DNA from 3 places in the Paenibacillus sp. FSL L8-0340 genome. Region 2 is predicted to be linked to each of the others. Evidence: predicted binding sites of a transcription regulator. Region 2 holds the regulator's gene; each other region holds the start of a gene.
The links. Region 2 encodes LexA, which represses DNA repair genes until DNA is damaged. Its sites were predicted from a motif close to CGAACATATGTTCG; they were not measured.

Region 1 (4,697 bases), 3.4 Mb from region 2:
TTTGAGTAGGGCTGCCAAATAAGTTGAGAAAATAAACTATACATAAGTAAAACGGACATTTGTGGTGATCGTCCTTTATTTAAGTATAATACAAAATATGGTAAGCGGGATTCTGATAATATACTTTTAATCTGGATGTGGTCCATAGAATGAAGCCCTAAGAGCAAGATGGCCAGCAATAAAGCTTTGATGCTCCGCAGGGGCCGGATACGAAACGGGACAGCTCCGCCTCTGCCATCGCCGCCTGCGGCCTGCTGGAGATAGCCGGACAGATGGATGCGGGCGATCCGGAGCGCCAGTTTTTCCTGGACGCTGCGGAAGCATCAGTGAAGTCACTGGCAGAGCATTATTCCACTCGGGGTGCCGAGGAAGCGGAAGGTCTGCTGAAGCATGGTTCGTACTCCGTCAGAGGTGGCGAGTCCCCGGATGACTACACCATCTGGGGCGATTATTACTATCTTGAAGCATTGATGCGGCTGGAGCGGGGCATTCCGGGATACTGGTACGAGCGGTAGGCCGGAAGCAAGCTTGCTCTTTCAAGCTGGAGAAGCATAAGCAAGAGCACCTGGATGGGTGCTCTTTGTGTTTTTAGAGCAGAAGCCTCCACTGAAAAAACTACCTGCTGGCGAAACGCCTTTCTATGCGTGTGATCAGAAAATGTGTACTGTAAATTGTCCTTATCGTTCTCGCTGAAACGAATCTCGTCCTTGTAAGGGCGACGCAGTTGTTTCTACTTGGTGCAATTCACGCCGCTCCTTGCTCTTCAGTCGTGCAGTTTGCGCCTGTTTAGCTGTGAGCGCCGGTACCGCCGCAGTGCCCCCGTCCATTTCCGGAAGTTGCTTCCAGTAGCGTTTGGGCATCAGGGAGGAACGCAGCCGGTCGTTGCGGCGCTCCTGAATACCGATGGCAGTATAGAACTTCTTCCATAGGCGGCGATAGGCCTCCTCAGCCGCATCCGGCTCCGGGGGTATCCATTCCTGCAGTGGAATAATGGCCTCTTGCCCGGGCTGATGGATCAGTGCCATGCTATGGGTCTTGTCATAGATCATGAAGCTTTCGCCCTGAAACCGGTCGCAGAAATGCTCCTGAATGACAGGGAGCACGTAGTTGCGGGGTTCAATCACCGCTGCCATGACCGGACCGTAAACGGAAAACCGCACAAAGCCGAGAAAGAGATGCCCTTCCCGCCGCAGATGCTGTACCGCCTTCTGCAAGGCGTTCACGGTATCATCGGCAAGCATGTCCATAACTTTGCGGCCATGCGTGAAGCCGAGATACAGAAAGTTCAGCAGCAGCAGTTCCTTGTCTGGCGTACATGTCCAGAATCCTAAACGGACAAGCTCTTCGGCCTCAGGACAGATGCGCAGAGGTATGGAGCGCAGCACCCGGCCTGCTTTGGCGTTGTCGGTCTCAATCCATTTGGATTCCAGCAGCATGCCTTGCCCTTCACCCTCCGAATGTATGGTGAGCGGAGTTTCTTTCCATTGGTAGCTCTCGAACACGCAGCATAGCAGGCCCTCAAAGCTGCCGTCATAGGTATAGGCCAGAGCGGCCGTCTTGAACATCAGGAGGATTCTCCTTTCCTCAGTTCTGCCGCTCCCGCTGCAGGCAAGGCTGCCAAATACGTGTCATCGAACAGGGAAAGCTGCTCGTACTGCGGCTGTAGAAACGGGGACAGCTCTTGGCCGGACATGAGTGAACGAAGCAGGGTATGCTCGCCGACTTTTAACCCCTCCAGCATTTTTCCCTTACAGGTAATGAAAAATTGAGCGCGCTTCAGCACGACACCGAGCTTCTTCAGCGCGTAAAAATCCAATGTCCCCGCCCGCCGGGCTTTTACAATCCGCTGAGCACTCCTTACGCCGATGCCCGGTACACGCAACAGCGTTTCGTACGGCACGCGGTTGATTTCGACCGGGAACTGCTCGCGGTGATTGATGGCCCAGCTGCATTTGGGATCAAGCAGCGGATTGAAATTGGGCGCTGCTTCATCCAGCAGCTCCTTGGCCTGAAAGCCATAGAAGCGCAGCAGCCAGTCAGCCTGATAGAGCCGGTGTTCCCGCAGGAGCGGCGGTTTGGTGTCCAGGGAAGGCAGCAGCGAATGCTCTACCACGGGGGTGTAGGCAGAGTAAAAGATACGCTTTAGCCCATACTTCCGGTACAACCCTTCCGTGAGGTTAAGAATCTGGTAATCGGTGTCCGGTGTTGCGCCAACGATCATTTGTGTACTCTGCCCGGCCGGTGCGAAGCGGGGAGCATGGTTGTATTTGACAATGTCTGAAGAATTCTCATTTATCTTCTCTTTAATAAGGGCCATCGGTTTCAGAATGGACTGTTTGCTCTTATCTGGTGCAAGCCGGCCAAGACTCTCCTTAGAGGGCAGTTCGATGTTAACGCTCATGCGGTCGGCGAGCAGGCCGAGTCTGGACAGCAATATATCATCTGCACCGGGAATCGCCTTCACATGGATATAGCCCCCGAAGTGATGGACATTCCGCAGCAGCTCCAGAGCGGCAATCAGCTGCTCGGTTGTATAATCGGGGTTACGCATAATGCCGGAGCTGAGAAACAGGCCTTCTATGTAATTGCGGCGGTAGAACTGCATGGTGAGGTCTGCGATTTCCTCCGGTGTAAATGCAGCCCGGCGTGTCTGGTTCGATTTGCGGTTGATACAATAGGCGCAATCATAAACACAGCTGTTCGTCATGAGCACCTTCAACAGTGAAATGCAGCGGCCGTCTGCCGCAAAGCTGTGGCAGATGCCCATACTGACGGCATTGCCCATACCTCCGGCCTGACTTTTGCGGTCCGATCCGCTTGAGGTACAGGCCACATCATATTTGGCCGAAGCGGTTAAAATTTCGAGTTTATCCATGATATCCACGTTCATATCCCCCTCACTTGGGAAAAGTATAACCCGAACAAGTGTTCTTGTCAAAATCAAACAAATACATAAAAATACACATATAAGGGTGTCCTTTCGTGTCAGCGCATATGCGTCGCAGCGCCGTGCAACAAAGACGCAGGATTTTGCAAGAAAACGCAATACTATAGTTTTAGCAAGGTTTTGCTTATAAGATTAGTTGTGAAAGGAGGATGCAGCATTGAACGTTATATTTGAAGCCGATTCAGCATTAGACCGGGGTGTCGCCAAAGTAAGTACCCATCCTGCGGAAAAGGAACATTGGGGGAATATTAAAGAGGCTATTCATACTGCAGAGAAAAAGCTTGTAGTGATTAACGCGAAAAATGACCGCCATGTTCAAATCGGGTGGAGTACGGTTGCTGTAATTGAAGCGGAAGACCGCATGTGCAGCGTACGTGTAATTACCGGAGAAAGGTATTTGCTCAATAAACGGTTGAAATATGTCGATGAAAGTCTGGATTCAGCCCTTTTTATGAAAATCAATAATCAAACCATTATCAATACGGGCTATATTAAAGAGTTTTCATCCACTGGCAACGCAAGGATTCAAGTGGTGCTCACGGATCATTCCAGTTACTTTGTCAGCCGCTATTACATTAAACAATTCAGGGGGAGATATCATGATTAGCCAGTTCAAGCATTCTTTTTTTCAAGTATTTACGGTGACATCCTTATGGGTAACGTTACTGTTAACGGTGTTTTATAGGGACCAACCGATCAGTATGGTATACCTGTGGCATGTTGCGGGGATTGCTGCAATATCGGCCGTATTATTTGGAATAATGTACGATGCCCTATGGAATCATTTCACCTTAAAGCCGTTCTGGAATATTCTGATTTCCTCCATTATTACGATAGCGGGCGGAATGCTGATTGTCTGGTTATTTTCACAAGATATGTTTCACGTTATTCTGCCCTGGTGGCCCGGAATGCTGTTATTGTCGGTTGTAATGCACACCATAGCTTTTTATTTCTACGCTAGAATAGACAGCCGAAAAAGAGTGGAAGAGCTGAACAAGATACTGAAATAGGCTGCAGCGGAGCGGGGGCTAAAAGTGTTATTCCCAAGGAATCAGTTACTCCTGGCTCTGCAACCCTAGCCAAAATGTATGCGCATTCCTACTTATGCTATAATAGCATCTAATAGTAGATTAGATTGATGGTTTAGGCTGAGTGGGTTTGCCGATTTGTGAAAATTAGGTCAGGGGTGTTGCAGGGATGAGAGGATATAACATTTGGCGTCCGTTGATGCTGATATTGGTTGCGCTGCTTACGAGAAGTGTGGTTACGAACCTGTGCCTTCTGTTTGGCATGGACAATGATTCGGCGACCAGCGTCGGCATGATCGGCGCGATTATAGCTGCGTTTGTGATGTATAACCGGATGACGAAACAACGGCGTAAAAAATAAAAATCAGGCCGCCGGGGACCTTGTCCCTTGGTGCTTTTCCTAAACACCCGCTCCTGGAGCGGGTGTTTAGGAATGTCTGGTGGATGAACAAGCCGAATATTCACAATATTAAATGATGAAACTTTGCTTTTATAGAAGCTGAGCTTGTATATTAATATTAAGTTGTTGAAATTAGTATAGAGATGACAATAGGGAGAGAATACATTGAGCACACAAAGTTTTGGAGTTCCATTAGAAGGGTTTGCTGAATTCAGCAGAGTCGCCGCCGCAGAAGGTGCAGTGCTGTTAAAGAATGAAGGGCAAGTTCTTCCGCTTCAGGCAAGCGACAACGTTGCCATTTTTGGCAGAACCCAGGTGAATT
Region 2 (4,697 bases):
ATATTTCCAGCTTGTGGTTGCATTCTTTTACTATTATACACAACATATTCGCAATTTTAGAAGATTGCTTAAACTTTCACGCCTTTTTCGTGAAGTTAGTCATATACAGATGGATTATCTCCCTATTATAATTGGCCAACCTCTTTGTTTGAGCGCAAAAAAGCCAGCATCCCATTAGGGATACCGGCTTCTCAAAGGTTACACTATAGCGATTGTACCAGGGGGAGGAGCTCAGAGAGATGGCCGATTCTATAATCCGGCTGAATCTCAGGATTTGGTAATTTGCCGGTACGGTTGATCCAGACAGTAGTCAGACCAGCGGCCAAGCCGCCCTTAATATCCGTCGTGAGTTTGTCGCCGACCATGATCCCTTGTTCAGGGGTTATATCCAGCAGCGAAAGAGCATGCAGGAAGATATCCTTGTCCGGTTTTCCTTTGCCAAAGCTGCCTGAGATAACTACATGATCAAAATAGGGGATAAGCTCAGGCACTCCGTCGAGCTTCTCCTGCTGCAGTGACGGGCAACCATTCGTAAGCAGCAGTAGTTTCACCTTACCACGTAGTGCATCAAGCACCTGTAACGTCTCTTCATACATGTACGGCAGGCTACGGCGCTCGGCAGCAAACCTGTCTGCCAGCGTTTCGGCAAGCACCTCATCTTCGACACCGAGGGAGGCCAGACCACGCCGCCACGATTCTTTACGGTATACAGGAGCCAACTGTTGGAGCTTACGGAACTCCGGCTGTTCTCCAGCTGAGAAATTGGACCAAAGTGCTTCATAAGGATTAATCCCGATCATCTTTGTAAAAGGGAACGTCTCATAAGTTTCATAAAGATTCCTGGCTTCCCTGCGAACAGCAACTTCAAGCTCTTTAGGATCAATGGAGTCACCTGCAGCTTCACATGCATTGCGGAAGGCTTCTTCAACACTCCGTTCATCCCAGAGCAATGTATCGTCAAGATCAAATAGTACGGCGGTAATTGGCATTAGATTTCTCCCTCTCCCTACGCTGTTATATCTTCCTACTCGTGTACTACTTCGATGTTATTGGCTTTGCCGAACTCCTCCAGGCGTACACCCATGGCCTCAGTGTTATAGCGGTTAATCAGCTTGGAGAAAATCCACTGTTTGCGCTTGCCCTTATATTTAAGCACGACCACTCCACGGGACAAAGTGATCTTCTCAATATCTCCAGCTTGCAGCCAGCGTTCACGGTTATACTTAATCGTAGACACTCTGTTGCGCTCAACCTTCAGATACGGACGCCGGAAGAATAGAAGTGCCGCCAGCGCAAAGTAAAGAACGACGCCCAGCCAATTGGCAAGGATGCCACTGCCTCTGGCCTCGTCGATCGAGCCTACCACCCAGAACATAATTCCAAGCAGCATTAGAACAACAGGAAATGCAATGTTGCGGCCCTTAAAGATATCACTATTTTTCGCAGCTGATTTTGACGAAGAAGCATAAATGGAATCCTTGCCCTGCTTCTTTCTTTGCTTGTTGATCTGCTGTGTGTTGCGTTGAACCATTCTTTCCCAAGAACGGGCCATGTCAGTTCCCCCTAGTCATCCTGTAATATCTATGAAAAAGACACACTGGACTAATGTTTGAGTCCCTTGTTGCCTTGTTCATGCTCATCATTATCCACGATTTCAATAGTGTCGAGCTGGGCCCGGAAGTTGCTGCGGATGTTGCCCAGATAAATCTCGCGGAGCTTGGCCCGTTCAGCCAATTCCTCTTCACTCAGGCCGCCATTCTTCTGTTTGCGTGCCAGTTCATTGATGCGTGCGACCAATTCGTCAATATTCAATGCTTTCCCCTCCCCTATAAATTCATTCTAACTTTGCCATGAGAAAAAGAGCTTGTCAAGGTCTACCCCCTGAAAGCTCTTTACGTCAGTCTATACTGCTTATGATGAAGTTAATACACAGGCAATGTCAGTATATCTCCGGCCTGAATGTTCCCGTTCTTCAAACCGCTTGTTTTTTTAATTCCTTCTATATATACGACCGTCTTCATTCCCGCTGGTTTGTTCTTAAGGGCGATACTCCAGAGCGTGTCTCCGCGTTCAACTACTACCCGCTTTTCCTGCTTCACTAATGATGCTGAACTCGCAAAAACATTACCAACAACTGTAAATCCCGATACAACAAGCATAAAGACCAGCATTAGCTTCACCAGATACTCTTTCCGGCATAGTCCTATGATCTCCGAAAATAAAGCGGCGGCGGATTGTTTCATTTCATTCATATGATTAGAAGCAGAATGTCCTCTAGTTGAATTAACTTCACCGGCCTCTTCGTAGATGCTGCGGTATGTACTGTATTTTAACATTGTCATCGTCCTCCAAACACTTGTTCTTACTTTCGAAAATAATATAACACGAACATGTGTTTTGATCAATAGATTTTTTAGAACAATTGTTCGCTTTTTTTCCGTATCCATAAATGTGTCAGTTTTCAGCACCGGCATTGCCTTTTCCCGCCATTTTCAAACCGTTATTGGATACTAATATGGTAAAAGGCTACTATTTCCACTATTAATCTCAGATTGTTAGAACTTATGTTTGTACGAACGGAAGTTCTATGTTATAATTTTCCCAAACATACTATATGGGGTTGATTCCGATGTCAAAGATTTCGAGTCGTCAGCTGGCGATCCTGGAATTTATACGTAACGAAGTCCGTAGCAAGGGTTATCCTCCGTCCGTCCGGGAAATCGGTGAAGCTGTAGGCTTGGCCTCAAGCTCCACAGTGCACGGCCATCTGGACCGGCTTGAGAAGAAAGGCCTTATCCGCCGCGACCCTACGAAACCGCGTGCAATTGAGCTGCTCGGCCAGGAAGATTCCGAGAATGTACATCAATTCGTACAGACGGTTACCCGTATTCCTGTCGTAGGTAAGGTCACCGCCGGGGTGCCGATTACCGCAACGGAGAATATCGAAGATTACTTCCCACTACCTTCCCACTATGTGGGAGATAACAAGGTATTTATGCTCTCCGTTCTCGGTGACAGCATGGTGGAAGCAGGTATTATGAATGGTGACTATGTAATCGTCCGCCAGCAGCAGACTGCTGACAACGGCGATATCGTCGTTGCCATGACCGAAGAAGACGAAGCTACAGTCAAGACATTCTACAAAGAACGTGACCACATTCGTCTACAGCCGGAGAATCCGGCTTATGAACCCCTCCGTCTTAACCGCGTTACGATTTTGGGACGAGTTATCGGTCTCTTCCGCGATATCCATTAATATTTTTGTTCATATTTAAGGGCTGCTTCACTTGAAAAAGTGAAGCAGCCCTTTCCCCTTTTCAAATGGTCATTTTACTCATCACGAACATTTGTTCTGTTTATCCCATATAACAATTCCTTCGAACAGCAACAGCACTCCGCACATATTCTGATAGCAAAGGAGTGCTGAATCTATGCCTAATTATCGGATTATTGTTGATTTGTCGCAGCGCATGCTTTATTTGCTTGACAATAACATCGTTACCAGAGGGTTCCCTGTCGGTATTGGCACCATGCTTACCGTTACACCGGCGGGAGAATACACTATCATTAACAAACAGCCTAAGCCTGGCGGACCCTTCGGTGCATTCTGGATGGGTCTATCCAAACCACATTACGGCATTCATGGAACGAATGACCCTTCCTCCATCGGACATATGGTCTCCCATGGCTGTATCCGCATGTACAATGAGGATGTGCTGGCCCTTGCAGCAATCGTGCCTATTGGAACACGGGTTACAATAAGGGATTAACAGCATGGTGATCAGACAAAAGCAAAAACACCCTAAGGATCACAAAAAAATGATCGAGGGTGTTTTTCATTGTGCTTAATATGGGTCCTTCCTGTCTGCCGATTCATACCGGTCGCGTATTTCACGATTTTTAGCATATATGTACAAATCCAAAGCTATTATTCCTCTCCGGGCAAGTTTAACCAACAGTACGAATGCGTAAATACAAGCTACAACCGATATGAGCCACATCAATACGCTAAACACGCCAATTCCATTAAGGAATAAATTTCCTCTATGCACAAACAACTTTCACTCACTCCCCTGTATTCTTGAATATGAAAATACCCCACCATTCTGGCAGGGTACTGTTATTTCGTCACTATACTATTGTTTGGAACAAATTGTATATGATCTTTATTTCTTCAGCTTCAGCTTAGGCTCTATCGGAAAGGCTGGTTTGTTGTGTTTCGGCAGCCTCATCAGAGGAACCATGTCCGGGACCCAGCAAATTCAGCACAATCACACCAATGACGATTAAGGTTATTCCTATTACGCTGCCTGTATTTATTTTTTCTTTCCAGATCAGTACCGAGATAAGAACTGTAGCTACCGCCCCGATTCCAGACCAAATTGCATAGGCCGTATTTAATGGAATAGTCTTCAGTGATAACGACAAAAAGAAGAACGAGCAAATAAAACTAATCAGCATTACGATTACAGGAATAATTTTGGTGAATCCTTGCGATGCTTTGAGCATCGAAGTTCCTACAAGTTCGCTGGCAATGGATATCGCCAAAAACAGATACGGCACTTACTTCTCCTCCTTTACTCCGTCCATCAATTCTTTGTAAATGCGTTCTTTTAACTCCTGATCTGGCGGTGCCAGTCCAAACTTTTCTGCAAACCAGAGTCCGTCGGTCACCAGTCGGGCAATGGTTGCACGAA
Region 3 (4,697 bases), 1.4 Mb from region 2:
CAGGAAGATTATTGCCATGACCTTACAGGGCACTTCCAAGAGGAGTGCCTTTTGTATTTTGCTTACCTAAACTGGGCTTGGGGGGCAGATGTGAACATCACTATTCATAATGTAGAACAAGTGTACCGGAATAACAGCCATGCACTGTATCCGGTTCATTTGGAGCTTCACGAAGGGGTTTACGGTTTGCTGGGACCAAACGGAGCGGGCAAGTCCACCTTGATGAATATTCTGACCATGGCCAAAAAGCCGACAAGCGGAACTGTCTACTGCAACGGTGTGGATATCAACACAATCCAAAACGAGTATAAAAGCAAGATCGGCTATTTACCGCAAACCTTTGGACTGTTCCCGGCCTTGTCAGGCCGAGAGTTTCTGATGTATGTTGCCGCTCTAAAAGGATTATCCAAGAGGCATGCAGCGGGCAGAATACAAGAACTGTTAAGTGCGCTTAACTTAAATGAGGTCGGTGACCAGCATATCGCCAGCTACTCCGGCGGGATGAGGCAGCGGATCGGCATTGCCCAGGCTTTGCTTAACAATCCCAAGTTCCTGCTGCTGGATGAACCCTCGGTGGGACTCGATCCCGACGAACGGGTGAATTTGAAGAATCTCATTACCAAGGCCGCGCAAGAAGCAACCGTGATCTACTCCACCCATATTGTGTCCGATATTGAAGCACTGGCTGGAAGCATTATTATCATGAAGCAAGGCAGAATTCTGGCGGCTGGAGCCGTGAACCAATTAACAGAACTTGTAGAAGGCCTGGTATGGAAGATGAACGTGGATTACAGCGGGCTTGCTACCCTTCAAGACAAATACATATGCAGCAGCAATAGATCAAACGACGGAATTGAGGTCCGTGTCCTTTCGTCAACACCGCCAAACGCCTGGGCCGAGCCGGTCTATCCCACCCTTGAGGATGTCTACCTCTATCTCATCCACCAGGATAAGATCAAAGGGGAATCACCAGCATGACAAGAACCGCCTCCGCCTTAAATCTTCTGTCTATATCTCTCGTCCTGGTGAAGGAACGCATAAGAAGAGCAAGCTTTCTGTGGACAATCGTCGTGTTTGCGTGTTGTACTTATTATTACTTTCCGGCAAGTGATACTACCGGCAGCCAAACCACCGTTATTAAAAACAGTCTCCTTGACGGGCACTACAGAGGGACCTATAACTCCGTATGGATGGGTCTGCTGGTGGTGTTGTTTTTTAACTGTCTGCTGCTTTTTGGGGGCATCTTCCTGATCCGAAACTCCATCGGAAGAGATGTTACGCTGCAACTGGAGATGTACTATACTACCTCTCCCCTAAATGTGCATCAATATGCGGAATCTAAACGTTTGGCGAACTTCCTCTACCTTGCGCTGGTTGCTCTGGCCGTTGAAGTCATGGCTCTGATCATGCAGCTCAGCAGGGGGGAAAGCTATGCGATTGAGCCTCTTTCCTATTTAATGCCTTTTGTACTGCTGATTTTACCCTTTATCTATGTATTATCCAGCGTGACGGTTTGCATGGAGCTACTCCCCCCGCTGCGCAGAAATCTCGGCAATCTGCTGTTGTTTATCCTGTCCTACGCCTATCTCTCTATAGTCTTCACCGGTGCGAACAAAACAGAGATCAACCCGTACTTCGATGTTACCGGTCTGCAGTTTATCGTTAAGAATGTATTCAGCCAGTTCAGGCAGTACTTTGCGCTGACCCGTCCAAATGATCCTTCCGTTTCCTTTTTTGAGACGATCGGCGATTATAACAACACTTTTCAGATTACACCATGACTTGGGAGTTCAAATTTGTAATCAGCAGGCTCGTTATTGTGCTGGTTGCGTTTATATTTATGCATCTGCTCGTTGCCTTAACAAGCTATGAAAGGATCTTCGGAACCTCCCGTCCCCGGGTCAAACCGGCAAAAGCCAAACGCAGCTCAGCCCGGAAACTGGCGAAATCTCTAGTACCGGTGAATCCAGCCTATACGGCCCCGGCTCCAGCACCTTTTAAGGCCCAATTCATCAGCATCATCCCTTACGAGCTGAGGATTGCCTTCAGGGGATCTGAAAAGCTAATGCTGCTGGTGCTCCCTCTGCTTGCTGCCCAGTATTTCCCGTCCTCAGACAGCTTGCATGCGATAGGATTACGGCTGGCCTCCCTAATACCTCTGTTTATTCTGTCAAGCAGCAGATTTCACAAGCAAGAGGCCTATATTTACGCCACTGTAGCCTATAAGAACAAATACTATTTCAGTAAAATAATCATGTACATGCTGCTGCTTGCCTTATTTTTCTCCGGGACCTTATTCAATTTATTCGTATACGCTCAGTACGCCGGTATACTTTCGCTCATTGTGGGAATTACGTTTGTACAAAAAAATATAATCCGCATGCTTTCCGGCAACGGAGCATCAAACAATGTAAACCTCCAAAATATCGTCCACGTTGACCCATTTCCATTCCTCCGCCCACTGCAGCTTGAATTCGCGCGAGTGGGTGTGAATGGAGGTCACAAAGCCGCTCAGCAGCTTGCGCTCAAAAGGATCAAACAGCACAACCGTCACACGGACATGCGCCCGCAGCGACAGAGCCAGCGTACACTCGATCTCTTCCAGCTTCTGTTCATCCAGAATCGGCTTAATCGTGCGCAACGTTTCCCGTTCATCTCTTTTAATCCGGCTCTTATGCTCCGGCAGCATCATCCGGCTGCTCTCCCATAGGCCATTGCCTTTCAGCTTCTTGCCGAGTGTCATTGCCATTCCCCTTCCCGATAGTTAATACTAAACTTATGTTCCGTATAACACGAACGTATGTTTGTATTATATCCGGAGTCCCGCTTTTTAATCAACCAGAAATAAATGACAGAGGGAATTGCCTGTTTTCCAGAAAATAGGTGTATAATATTATATATTATGAATGGAAAGGAGAACTTCATTTGAAAAAGGATGCTTCTTGGCTTCTTATCATCTCTTCTTTATTACTAGTGATGATTCCTGTTGCTAACAGCAATACACTGTCAGATTGGACCAAAGGAATATCGGTTGGAATGTCCCTTGGCCTCATGCTCGTAACGTTAATGCTTGCCTACATAAACCACAAGGGAATTTCGTTTAGTCAATCCCGCTTCGGTAAATGGAAAAACCGGTTGCTCCGTTCCAAATAACGAACAAAAAGGCGCACACAGCCTGCAGCTGTGAAGCGCCTTTTACCATTCTGTGTAAGGATGGACCTCAACTTTAATTGTGGGTATTCCTTATTTGCCGCCGGTAACGGTGGATGTCCCGGAATTTGTGCTATTCTCTGTCGTCGGAGCCAGCTTTACGTCCGTACTGCCCTCTGCTGTACCAGACTCCGCATCCGCAGTCCCCGCAGCTTCTGTACCGATCTCGTCCTCGATCAGCCCTACAGCAGCCCTTGCTTCGTTCAGCTTGGAAATGCCATACAGCATCGCCACATCCGCCTGCTGGTTCATTGCATTGAACTCATCGGCCGTAACGTCGGGAGAAACGGCGCTTTTCGAGGCTTGCTCTTTAATGGAGTACGCACTTTTAAAAGCGATTATTGATTCATTCAGCAGCGTTTGGACCTCTTTAGGCAGGCTTTTGGAAATTTTCACATCCCCCACCTCATCGGCAATTTCCGATGTCGTATCCTGGAATTGATCGACCGCTTTCTCCAGCTCCTTGTCCGAAGCTTTTCCTGTCGAATAAGAGGTTAAAGTAGTGTTGAAATTATCCAGGGAAGACTTGCCCTTTTCATCGAATTGTGACATCTTATCGTAGAAGTTTTGTACGGTCTCCTGCGCTTCTTCTTCTGATGCAGGGGCTGAACTATTATTGCTGCAGGCGCTGAGGATAACCACCACCATAAGTAATCCTGTCAGTAAAGCTTTTCTCATTTTTGAATCCCTCCACTTAACAGAATAATAGCGACTTTTGCAAAGTGCAAATGAAAATATTGTAAAATGCGCCCGAATGAATCATTTTCCTAAAATTAAGCGTATTCATGGTGGGTAAAAGATCTCCGGCCGTGACCGGAAATCTAATGGTATACTATAATCATTTCATCCGGAATAAGAGAGGAAGATCCCTTATGGCTTATTGCACAGCCTGCGGCGCGGAAAACAAGCATGGCGCCAAATTTTGCGGAAAATGCGGAGCACCTGTCGATGGAACGGTTCCAGCGGCACCGCACCAAACGTCAGCTAAAGGAATGTCCGGCTCAGGTCCGGAAGTCAAGCTGTGGGAGGGCAAACCCGCCGGCATTTCCGACCGCTTCAAAGGCCTTATACGCCTTAACACAACTACTTACACGATCACCAGTCAGCGGATTATGGTCAAGACCGGACTTATCGGCAAGGATCTCGAAGAAGTTGAACTGCTGCGGGTAAATGATTTCTCAGTAGCCCAGTCCATTCCGGAACGTCTGCTTGGAATCGGAACGCTTACTGTATTCTCCGATGACCCTTCATCACCACAGCTTTTGTTCCGGAAAATCCGCAAGGTGCAGTCTGTGAAGGATGTACTGCGAGGCGCTGTCCGCAACGAGAAAATTGCCAACAACATCAGCTACCGCGAGCAAATCTAAGTTTTCACAGCAGCCCGTTACGGAAGATACAACGCTCCGGCCGGAATAACATCTTTAGGCTGGCTGGAGCTTTCCCACATCAACACCGCCTTCGCATCGCCCTGGTTCTCATAATACTCC

Region 1: the regulator LexA is predicted to act here: its motif matches at 2,919-2,932, upstream of NST07_RS01125 (putative DNA modification/repair radical SAM protein).
Region 3: the regulator LexA is predicted to act here: its motif matches at 2,794-2,807, upstream of NST07_RS26050 (YolD-like family protein).

What each region holds. Positions count from the first base shown of each region.
Region 1 is NZ_CP151967.1:222,420-227,116, forward strand. It holds partial or broken gene NST07_RS01115 (glucuronyl hydrolase) at 186-515, shown strand; gene NST07_RS01120 (TIGR03915 family putative DNA repair protein) at 678-1,565, opposite strand; gene NST07_RS01125 (putative DNA modification/repair radical SAM protein) at 1,565-2,875, opposite strand; gene NST07_RS01130 (LytTR family DNA-binding domain-containing protein) at 3,105-3,554, shown strand; gene NST07_RS01135 (hypothetical protein) at 3,547-3,957, shown strand; gene NST07_RS01140 (hypothetical protein) at 4,145-4,336, shown strand; gene NST07_RS01145 (glycoside hydrolase family 3 C-terminal domain-containing protein) at 4,541-4,697, shown strand, end outside.
Region 2 is NZ_CP151967.1:4,237,716-4,242,412, forward strand. It holds gene NST07_RS18955 (HAD family hydrolase) at 204-989, opposite strand; gene NST07_RS18960 (hypothetical protein) at 1,025-1,552, opposite strand; gene NST07_RS18965 (DUF896 domain-containing protein) at 1,603-1,812, opposite strand; gene NST07_RS18970 (LysM peptidoglycan-binding domain-containing protein) at 1,923-2,336, opposite strand; gene lexA (transcriptional repressor LexA) at 2,630-3,256, shown strand; gene NST07_RS18980 (L,D-transpeptidase) at 3,432-3,770, shown strand; gene NST07_RS18985 (multidrug efflux SMR transporter) at 4,186-4,563, opposite strand; gene NST07_RS18990 (TetR/AcrR family transcriptional regulator) at 4,564-4,697, opposite strand, start outside.
Region 3 is NZ_CP151967.1:5,671,265-5,675,961, forward strand. It holds gene NST07_RS26040 (ATP-binding cassette domain-containing protein) at 91-978, shown strand; gene NST07_RS26045 (hypothetical protein) at 975-1,781, shown strand; gene NST07_RS26050 (YolD-like family protein) at 2,402-2,743, opposite strand; gene NST07_RS26055 (hypothetical protein) at 2,926-3,153, shown strand; gene NST07_RS26060 (hypothetical protein) at 3,244-3,888, opposite strand; gene NST07_RS26065 (PH domain-containing protein) at 4,083-4,577, shown strand; gene NST07_RS26070 (glycosyl hydrolase) at 4,595-4,697, opposite strand, start outside.